DNA from 3 places in the Saccharopolyspora mangrovi genome. Region 2 is predicted to be linked to each of the others. Evidence: riboswitches for the same ligand, from Rfam matches in the RefSeq annotation. Region 2 holds a riboswitch; each other region holds the start of a gene.
The links. Region 2 has a riboswitch for thiamine pyrophosphate ahead of thiO (glycine oxidase ThiO). Riboswitches for the same ligand answer to the same signal wherever they lie in the genome.
Positions count from the first base shown of each region.

Region 1: it holds a riboswitch for thiamine pyrophosphate, as region 2 does, so the genes downstream of both, R4I43_RS17140 (purine-cytosine permease family protein) here and thiO (glycine oxidase ThiO) in region 2, are expected to answer to the same signal.
Region 3: it holds a riboswitch for thiamine pyrophosphate, as region 2 does, so the genes downstream of both, thiD (bifunctional hydroxymethylpyrimidine kinase/phosphomethylpyrimidine kinase) here and thiO (glycine oxidase ThiO) in region 2, are expected to answer to the same signal.

Region 1 is NZ_JAWLNX010000011.1:59,288-62,551, reverse strand. It holds gene R4I43_RS17145 (helicase HerA-like domain-containing protein) at 1-1,364, shown strand, start outside; TPP riboswitch at 1,404-1,515, shown strand; gene R4I43_RS17140 (purine-cytosine permease family protein) at 1,506-2,831, shown strand; gene R4I43_RS17135 (family 2 encapsulin nanocompartment cargo protein polyprenyl transferase) at 2,900-3,264, opposite strand, start outside.
Region 2 is NZ_JAWLNX010000012.1:62,687-65,950, forward strand. It holds gene thiG (thiazole synthase) at 1-277, opposite strand, end outside; gene thiS (sulfur carrier protein ThiS) at 280-480, opposite strand; gene thiO (glycine oxidase ThiO) at 477-1,595, opposite strand; TPP riboswitch at 1,587-1,694, opposite strand; gene thiE (thiamine phosphate synthase) at 1,766-2,437, shown strand; gene R4I43_RS18125 (S1 family peptidase) at 2,509-3,264, opposite strand, start outside.
Region 3 is NZ_JAWLNX010000006.1:300,989-304,252, forward strand. It holds gene R4I43_RS11585 (hypothetical protein) at 1-21, opposite strand, end outside; gene tenA (thiaminase II) at 243-953, opposite strand; gene thiD (bifunctional hydroxymethylpyrimidine kinase/phosphomethylpyrimidine kinase) at 1,078-1,875, opposite strand; TPP riboswitch at 1,863-1,958, opposite strand; gene R4I43_RS11600 (hypothetical protein) at 2,000-2,236, opposite strand; gene R4I43_RS11605 (hypothetical protein) at 2,410-3,150, shown strand.

The sequences.
Region 1 (3,264 bases), on a different contig from region 2:
CGGGCGCCACCGGCACCGGCAAGACCAAGACGCTGCAGCTGCTCGCCGAACAGCTCTCCGAGGCCGGAGTCCCGGTCGTGCTCGCCGACATCAAGGGCGACCTGTCCGGGCTGGCCAGGCCGGGGGAGGGCGGTGACAAGCTCACCGCCCGCGCCCAGGACGTCGGCGACGACTGGCAGGCCACGTCCTACCCCGCGCAGTTCCTCTCGCTGGGCACCGGCGGGCGCGGCGTGCCGATCCGGGCATCGATCACCAGCTTCGGGCCGCTGCTGCTGGCGAAGGTGCTCGGGCTCAACGCCACCCAGGAATCCACCCTGGGGCTGATCTTCCACTGGGCCGACCAGCGCGGACTCGCGTTGCTGGACACCAAGGACCTCCGCTCGGTCATCCAGTACCTGACCAGCGACGAAGGCAAGGAGGACCTCAAGGGCATCGGCGGCGTCTCGGCCGCCAGTGCCGGGGTGATCCTGCGGGCGCTGTCCAACCTGGAGGCCCAGGGCGGCGACGAGTTCTTCGGCGAACCCGAGCTCGAGGTGGCCGACCTGCTGCGGCAGGTCGAGGGCAAGGGCGTGGTCAACCTGCTCGAGCTCGACGACGTGCAGGCCAACCCGGTGCTGTTCTCCACGTTCCTGATGTGGCTGCTGGCCGAGCTGTTCGAGGAACTGCCCGAAGCCGGTGACCTCGACCGGCCGAAGCTGGTGTTCTTCTTCGACGAGGCGCACCTGCTGTTCAACGACGCCTCCAAGGCGTTCCTGGACCGCATCGAGCAGACCGTGAAGCTCATCCGCTCCAAGGGCGTGGGCGTGTTCTTCTGCACCCAGCTGCCCACCGACCTGCCCAACCCGGTGCTCTCCCAGCTCGGCGCGCGCGTCCAGCACGCCATCCGCGCGTTCACCCCCGAGGACCAGAAGGCGCTCGCGCGCACGGTCAAGACCTACCCGACCACCGAGCACTACCAGCTCGACCAGGCGCTGACCACGCTCGGCATCGGCGAAGCGATCGTCACGGTGCTGTCCGAGACCGGTGCGCCCACACCGGTGGCCTGGACCCGGCTGCGGCCACCGCGCTCGCTGATGGGCAGCATCGGCGAGGACTCCGTGCGCGCCGCGGCCCAGTCCTCGGACCTGCACGCCAAGTACTCCGAGACGATCGACCGCGAATCGGCCTACGAGAAGCTCGCGAAGAAGGCCACCGAACCGGCCGCCGCTGCCGAAGCCGGCGAACGGCGCCAGCCGCAACACCAGGAAGCGAGCATGTTCCAGAAGGCGATCGAGAACCCCGCCGTGCGCTCGTTCTTCCGCTCCGCCGCCAGCGCCGCAGGACGCGAGATCACCCGAGGCCTGTTCGGCAACCGCAGGCACTGACTGACAGCGCTTCACCCGATCGGGTAGGGTCCTGCCCGACTGAATCCACGCGGGAGCTCGGGCGCACCGGGCTGAGAGGGTGGCAACGCGCGCCACCGACCGCCGAACCTGTCCGGATAATGCCGGCGTAGGGAGCTGTTGATGGCGCTTGACGTCGAACGTTCCGAAGTTCCGAACACCCTGGACGAACCCGCGCCGAGAACGCTGGGAGTGCTCGACCAGGGCGCGTTCTGGGGCAACCTCGGCGTGAGCCTGCTGGGCTTCAGCGGAGCGCTCGCGGTGCTCGCACCGGCCGGAGTGCCGCAGCTGTCGTTCCTGGCAGCGGTGACCGCGACCATCGTGGGAACCGTGCTGGGCAGCCTCATGGTCGGCATCGCCGCCATCCCCGGGGCCCGCACCGGCGCGCCGGCGATGATGCTGCTGCGCGGCCTGTTCGGAACCCGCCTGTCCTACGTGCCGACGGTGCTCAACATCCTGCAGCTGGTCGGCTGGGGCACCTTCGAACTGCTGGTGATCGCCCAGGGCGCGGAGGCCCTGTTCGGCGGCGGACCGCAGTGGCTGTACGTGCTGATCGCCGGGGTGATCACCACCGGCCTGACGTTGCGGCCGCTCGGCGCGCTGCGGCTGCTGCGCCGCTACGTGAGCGTCGCCGTGCTCGTCGCGATGGTCTACTTCTTCGTGCAGCTGCTGCTCAAGCCGCTGCCGCCGATGCACGACGGGTCCTGGGAGGGCTTCTGGCCGGGTGCCGACGCGGCCCTGGCCGTGGCGGTGTCCTGGCTGCCGGTCGCCTCGGACTACTCGCGGCACTCCCGGTCGGCGCGCGGCGCGTTCACCGCCGCCACCGTCGGCTACTCGATCACCCAGATCGCCTGCTACCTGCTGGGCCTGCTCGGCCTGGCGCTGGTCGGCTTCGACGGCGACAAGGCCTTCGACCCGCTGCTGGCCGCTCCGCTGGGCGTGCTGTTCTTCGCGGTGCTGGTGCTGCGCGAGGTCGACCAGTCCTTCGCCGACACCTACTCGACCGCGGTGTCGATCCAGAACCTGCGTCCCAGCACCGACCGCCGCGTGCTGAGCCTGGTCGTCGGCGCGGTCAGCACGCTGGCGGCGCTGACGATGGACATCGAGCAGTTCTCCAACTTCCTGCTGCTGATCGGGTCGGTGTTCGTGCCGATGTTCGGCGTGCTGGCGGTGGACTACTTCTACAACGCCCGCAGCCGCGAGTGGGACGTCTCCGCCCAGGCCCCGTCGCGCTGGGGGATGCTCGTGGCCTGGCTGCTGGGCTTCGCGACGTTCCAGCTGATCAACCCCGGTGAACTCGGCTGGTGGACCGCGTTCTGGACCAGCGCCCGCGAAGCCGCCGGGTTCACCGTTCCCACCTGGATGAGCGCGGCCCTGACCTCCTTCCTCATCTCCGCGATCGCCGCGGGCGTCATCGGTCTGCTCACCCGGAACCGGCGCGACGCCTGAGGACCGGGGACGGCTCCAGCCGGGAGGGGCGAGAAGCGGCTGGAGCCGTCGTTTCCGGGCGCCGGGACTCAGTGGTCCCGGCGGGCAACCAGCTGAGCGAGGGCGGTCAGCGAATCCGCCGCCTCCTCGTCCGGGTCCGCCTTGCGCAGATCCGACAGCGCCGCGGCCAGGAGCTCGTCGGCTTGGGATTGGCTCCACGCCTTGCCACCCGCGAGCGTGACGAGTTCCGCGGCCTGGGCCAACTCGCCGCTGATCAGCGGTTGCTCGCGGTAGTAGAGCGCGGCCAGCCGCTGGCCCGCGCTGGTGCCGGAGGTCAGGGCCGAGACCACCGGCAGCGTCTTCTTGCGGGTCCGCAGATCGGAGAACACGGGCTTGCCGGTCATCGCCGGATCGCCCCAGATGCCCAGCAGGTCGTCGACGTGCTGGAACGCCA
Region 2 (3,264 bases):
TCTCCAGCGCTTCGCGGGCCAGCTGGGCGGTGAGCACCGCTTCGGCCGCGGTGCGGCAGCCCGCGGTGTTGGGCAGCGCCTCGATGCCGAGCTTGCGCAGCAGGTCCAGCACGCCGGTGCCGCCGCCGGCGTCGGCGCGCCGCATCGCGACGGTGGTCAGCTCGGTTCCGGACGCGATCAGCGCGCGCTCCAGGACCGAGAGGTTGCCCGCCCCTCCGGTCCCGGTGATCAATCGCGAACCGAACTCGCGCCCGGCGATCACCAATGGGTCGTCCACGGTCACCCTCCTTGCACTGCGGTGAGGACTTCGATGGTGGCGTCGGCGTGCAACACCGTGCCAGGCCACGACGCGCGCGGCACCACCGCGCCGTCCAAGGCCACCGCCACGCCCTTCTCCGGCACGCCGAAGTCGTCCAGCACCGACGCCAGCGTGGCGTCGGCGGCGGTCTCTCGCGCCTCGCCGTTGATCACGACCTTCACTGCTGCCCTCCCAAACGGCTCGGGTCGGTGGCCTTGATGAGCGCTCCGGGGTCGTCGCCGCGCAGCAGCGCCAGCACCGCGTCGACGGTGACCGGTGTGAGCAGGAACCCGCCCCGGTGGTGGCCGGTGGCGGCGAGCACGCCCGGCTCCAGCCAGCCGATGACCGGCAGGTTGTCGGCGGTGCTCGGGCGCAGCCCGGCGGTGGCTTCGAGCAGCGTGTACTCGGCGATGCCGGGCATCACGGTCTCGGCGTCGGCGAGCAGGTCGCGGACGCCTGCGACGGTGACCTCGGTGTCGAAGCCGACCTCGTGCTGGGTGGCGCCGAGCACGACTCCCCCGTCGTCGCGCGGCACCAGGTAGCAGGGCCTGCCGCGGACCGGGCCGCGCACGGTGCGGGTCGGCGGCGGCAGCGCCGTGGCGCGCTTGCGCAGCCGCAGGATCTCGCCCTTGACCGGGCGGATCGTCCCGGCCAGCGCGGGGTGCAGCGAGCCGGAGTGCGCACCCGCGGAGATCACCGCGACATCGCACTCCACAGTGGACTCGGCGAGCTCCACGGCTCCCGGCCGGACCCGCTCGGCGCGTTCCCGGACGAACTCCACGCCCGAGGCCTTCGCCGCCGCCTGCAGCGCGGTCAGCGCCATGCGGTTGTCCACCGCCAGATCACCGGGGATCTCCAGCCCGCCGCGCACCGACGGGCCCAGCACGGGTTCGCGCTTGCGCACCTCGCGGCCGGTCAGCCGGGTGACGCTGCGGCCGAGCCCGGCCAGGTGCCCGGAGACGTTGTCGAGCTCTTCGCGGTCGGCGCCGTCGACGCCGATCATCAGCGTGCCCTCGGTGCGCAGCCCGGACGGCAGTCCGGCGGCGCAGCTGAGCTCCTCGGCGAAACCAGGCCAGCGGGTCAGCGACGTCGAGCCCAGCTCGAGCAGTTCTTCCTCGCCCGGCCAGGCCTCGGCGAGAGGTGCGAGCATCCCGCCCGCGACGTACGAAGCGCCGGAGGCGGGTTCGGGGTCGACCAGGCTCACCCGGTTCCCGGCCGCGGCGGCCCGCCAGGCCACCGAAAGGCCGACGACTCCGCCGCCCACCACGACGACATGATCAGTTCGTTTCTCAGACAACTCCACGCTCCCTGCGCCGGCATGACCCGGATCAGGTTCGACGGTCGGAGCCCTGCGCTCCCTCTCAGCCCGGTCCGCCGGGCTCCCGTGCTCACCACCATCCACCGTACCCGCCCGCAGATCACGACGTCAGCAGCTGGTCGGCGAATCTGCGGGCTAGGCTGGAGGGCATGCCTGGATTGGACGGCTTCGGCATTCGCGCCCGCCTCGGCGAGGCGAAGTTGTACCTGTGCACCGACGCCCGCAGCGAGCGAGGTGATCTCGCGGAGTTCGCCGACGCGGCCCTGGCGGGTGGTGTCGACATCATCCAGCTGCGGGACAAGAGCCCGAACGGCGCTCCGCTGGAGGCCCGCCAGGAGCTCGCCGCGCTGGAGGTGCTGGCCGAGGCGTGCGTCCGGCACGGCGCCCTGCTGGCGGTCAACGACCGCGCGGACGTCGCGATGGCCGCCGAGGCCGACGTGCTGCACCTGGGGCAGGACGACCTGCCGGTGGACGTCGCCCGCCGCGTCGTCGGCGACCACGTGGTGGTCGGCCGGTCCACGCACGACATCGCCCAGGCCGACTCCGCTGCCACCGAACCGGGCGTCGACTACTTCTGCACAGGCCCGGTGTGGACGACGCCGACCAAGCCCGGACGTCCGGCCGCGGGCGTCGAGCTGGTCCAGCACGCCGCCGAGCACCGGGGGCACGGCCGTCCGTGGTTCGCCATCGGCGGCATCGGCCCGGACAACGTCGACGAGGCCGTCAAGGCCGGTGCCGAGCGCATCGTGGTGGTCCGCGCGATCACCGACGCCGAGGACCCCGCGGCCGCGGCCCGGGACCTGCGCTCCCGCCTCCCCTGATCCGAACGCGAACGACCCCCGGGAGCTGGTCCCGGGGGTCGCGCGGTTTCAGCTGGGAACTCCCGAACCGGTCACTGGGTCAGCAGGGAGACGCCGTAGGCCGACAGCGCTTCGCCGACGGGCTGGAAGTAGGTCGTGCCACCGCTGGTGCAGTCGCCCGAGCCACCCGAGGTCATGCCCTGAGCCTGGTCACCGGAGATGAACGAGCCACCGGAGTCGCCCGGCTCGGCGCAGACGTCGGTGCGGGTCAGGCCCTCGACCGTGCCCTGCTCGTACTGCACGGACTGGTTCTTGGCCTGGACCGTGCCGCAGTGCCAGCCGGTGGTGGAGCCGGAGCGGCAGATCGACGCGCCCTCGGCGGCCTCGGTGGAACCGGCCACGGCCTGGGTGCCGCCGCTGTAGTTGTTCACGGCGGGCTGCGGGGTGTCGTCGGGGCCGACGGAGATGTAGGAGTAGTCGTCACCGGGGAAGGACGAGCCCTCGAAGGTGCCGCTGGGCTCGGTGGTGGTGTCACCGGCGCCGCCGCAGTGGCCCGCGGAGACGAAACCGCCGTCGACGGCGAAGCCGACGGAGCAGCGGGCGCCGCTGCCGATGTAGTAGGCGTTGCCGCCGACCACGTCCATCAGCGTCTTGGGCTGCTCCTGCGACTCGACGACCTGCACCGCGCCGGCCGGCGCACCGGTGGCCTGCGCGAACTGCGCGGCCTCGGCGGCGGCACCGGGCTTGACGGTGACGACGACGGCGTTCTGCTTGCTGCTGGCGTACCAGCCGGTGACGCTCTTCGGCGCCTGCGCCTTGCTCGCGTTGAGGCCGTCGACGACGCCGCT
Region 3 (3,264 bases), on a different contig from region 2:
CACGATCAGAAGAGAACTCACTGCCCCGGAACTCCATCCACGCCTGAGGGAAAACCCGCCCCTGAAACCCCAGCTCGAACAGGGGTTTCGCCCAGCATGTCGCTGTGCGGGCGGCTTCGTTAACAGACCAAGATTGTGTCGCGCATCACATATTGGATCACGCTTCGGAGTAACGCGAAACGGATGACGGCCCGCCACTCCGAGCGAGCCGCCATCGGCGTTCGTGAGACGCGAAACCCTTGTCAGCCAATGAATTTCGCGGTCGGCCAGGTTTCCTTGATCCACGCGCTGTTCCAGAACAACCACTCGAACTCGGTCGCCCGGGCGAACGCGGCGAACATCTGCTCGCGCGTCTCCTCGTCGGCGTGCGCCGCGACCTTGTCGGTGAGCTCGCGAGCGGACAGCACCGCCTCGGCGAACTCGTCGTCGGCGTAGGTGGTGATCCACGCCTTGTACGGGTGGCCCTCGATGTCGCCGGTGGCGTCCAGGATCTTGCTGCCGACGTACTGGTAGACCCAGAAGCACGGCAGGATCGCCGCCAGCAGCACCGGGTAGGACTCGGTCAACGCGCAGGCGCGCAGGTAGGACGTGTAGCCCAGGCACGACGGCGAGGTGTCGATGCCGGCGATCTCCTCGTCGGTCAGGCCGAACTCGGCGACGTAGCCGGCGTGCAGCCGCCGCTCCTCGACCAGCGCGCCCTGCGCGGCACCGGCCAGGAACGCCGCGTCCGCAGCGTCATCGGCCCTGGTCGCCGCGGCCGACAGCGCCTGCGCGAAGCCGACCAGGTAGCGGGCGTCCTGGACGATGTAGAAGGCGAACACGTCGCGTTCGAGGCTGCCGTCGGCGAGCGCCTTGTTGAACGGGTGGTCCACGATCGCCTGCTGCAGTCCGACGGTGCGGTCCCACGCCTCGGCGCAGAACCCTCCGGCGGGCGGTGCGGGCAACGTGCTCATGAGAACCCCTCACGGAAGTCGGAATCTCGGGTGCGGTGGAGCAGGGCAGCTCTGGCGAGCACTGCCCTTGATCGAAGAAGCCCGTGCTGCCCGGACAGTTCGAGCGAGAACTGCCCGCGGCCGCTCACCACCAGCGGTGGAAGTGGTGCACCGGGCCGTGACCGCGACCCACGTCCAAGCGCTCCGAGGCGCGGAGGGCCTCGGTGAGGTACTGCTTGGCCTCGCGGACCGCTTCCAGCCAGTCCGCGCGCTGCGGGCGCAGCGCGGCGATCGCGGCGGAGAGCGTGCAGCCGGTGCCGTGGTCGTTGGTCGTGACGACCCGCTCGCTGGTGAGGAACTCGGCCAGGCCGTCGCCGTAGAGCAGGTCCACGCTCGACTCGCCGTTGAGGTGACCGCCCTTGAGCAGCACCTGCTTGGCGCCCAGCGCGGCCAGCCGCTCGGCCTGCGCGGGCATCTGCTCGGGGCTGCCGATCTCGGCCTCGCCCAGCAGGTCGGCGGCCTCCGGCAGGTTCGGCGTGATCAGGTCCACCCGCGGCAGCAGCTCGTCGCGCAGCGCCCCGACGGCCTCCGGGGCCAGCAGCCGATCACCGCTCTTGGCGACCATGACCGGGTCCAGCACCACGAACCGCGGCGAGTAGCGCTCCAGCACCGCCGTGACCGCGCGGATGACCTCGGCGTTGGCCAGCATGCCGATCTTGACCGCGTCCACCCGGACGTCGTCGAGCAGCGTCACCAGCTGGTCGGTGATGAAGTCCGGCGGCACCTCCTGCACCCGGCTCACCCCGGTGGTGGTCTGCGCGACCAGCGCGGTGATCACCGACATGCCGTAGGCGCCGTTGGCGGAGAAGGCCTTGAGATCAGCCTGGATGCCGGCACCACCACTCGGGTCGGTCCCGGCGATGGTCAGCACGTTGGGGGCCATGACGTCCCTCCGCTAGTACGAGCTAGGTCAGGTTCAACGGGTCTGTTCTCAGCCCCTGGGCAGGGGCACCCCGCGTCACTGACACCAACCTAACAACCCAGGGCAAGCCCCGGACCCTCGCGGTTCAGTCGATCAACCCCAGCACCTGGCCGACGGTGAGCACCTCACCCGCCCGCACCTGGTGCCAGAGCGTGCCGGTGGCCAGCGCGCACACCCGGATTTCGGCGCCCTCGGCCTCGGCCGGGCGCAGCTCGGCCAGCGGCTCGCCCGCCCGGACCCGGCTCCCGTCCGGCGCCAGCCACCGCACGACCCGCCAGCGATCCGGGCCCCGTCGCTCGCCCGGCAGGTGCAGATCGGTCATCTCGCGGCCCCCGCTTCGACGAGCCGTAAGGATGCGACGAATGACGCAGCGGATAAGCCCACCAGGGGCAAAAGCCACCCCGATGGAGCAGTGCGATCGCGATCGATTTCACACCGTGAAAGCACCCACCGGAAGGCGAGGTCAACCTCCATCACGGACTAAAGTGGAGGGCGATGGAAACCACGACCGATGCCCCAGGCTTCGCCCGCTCGCGCCGGCAGCGTCCCGAACAGGACCCGGCGCAGATCTGGGCGCCGCTAGCGGACCTGACCGAGGCCGCCGCCGCGGCCGCCGGATCGGGGACGGTGGCGATCACCCGCGGATTCGACCGCAACAGCCGTCAGCGCGCCAAGGCGCTGCGCGAACTGCTGTCCCGGCGCGACGTGCCGGCGATCGAGGTCACGCCCGCCCCGGGCAGTGATCGGCTGCTGACCGACGTGGCGGTCAGCGCGGTGGTCAACCTGATCGGCGCCGGTTCGTGGCAGCCCTACCGGCTGGCCGCGCAGCTGCGCGCCCCGGTGCTGACCCCCAAGCCCGGCACCGAGCCGGGCGACGAGGTCACCAGGGACGTCATCGCGCTGGCCGGCGAGGAGTCCGGCAAGCGGGACGTCGCGCTCTCGCACGTGGCGGTGCGCGGCGACAACCCGGCCGATGGCCGCCTGACCGTGTCCTTCGACGGCACCGAGCAGGTCATCGACGGCGGCTGGCTGACTGCCACGGTCACGGGCGACCAGCTGGCGGTGCACTACGGCGGCGGGGAGCTGGCCGAGCAGTCGGTCACCACCGGCCGGATCCGGGTCGAGGCCTCCGACGCACCGCACCGCCTGGTGCGTGACGAGCTGCCGATCGCCGACTTCGAAGGCGCGGTCGTGCTCTCCGCCGAGGCCGCCGGGCTGAAGGTTCGCCCGGTCTGACCTCTTCCTTGGGCCGGACGGGTGTCCCCGGCTAACAGCGCTCGCTCAGGGGCGATTCCCGTGGTGGGGGTCGCCCCTGAGTCGCGTCCGGGGACCGCGGCCGGGGAACCCGCG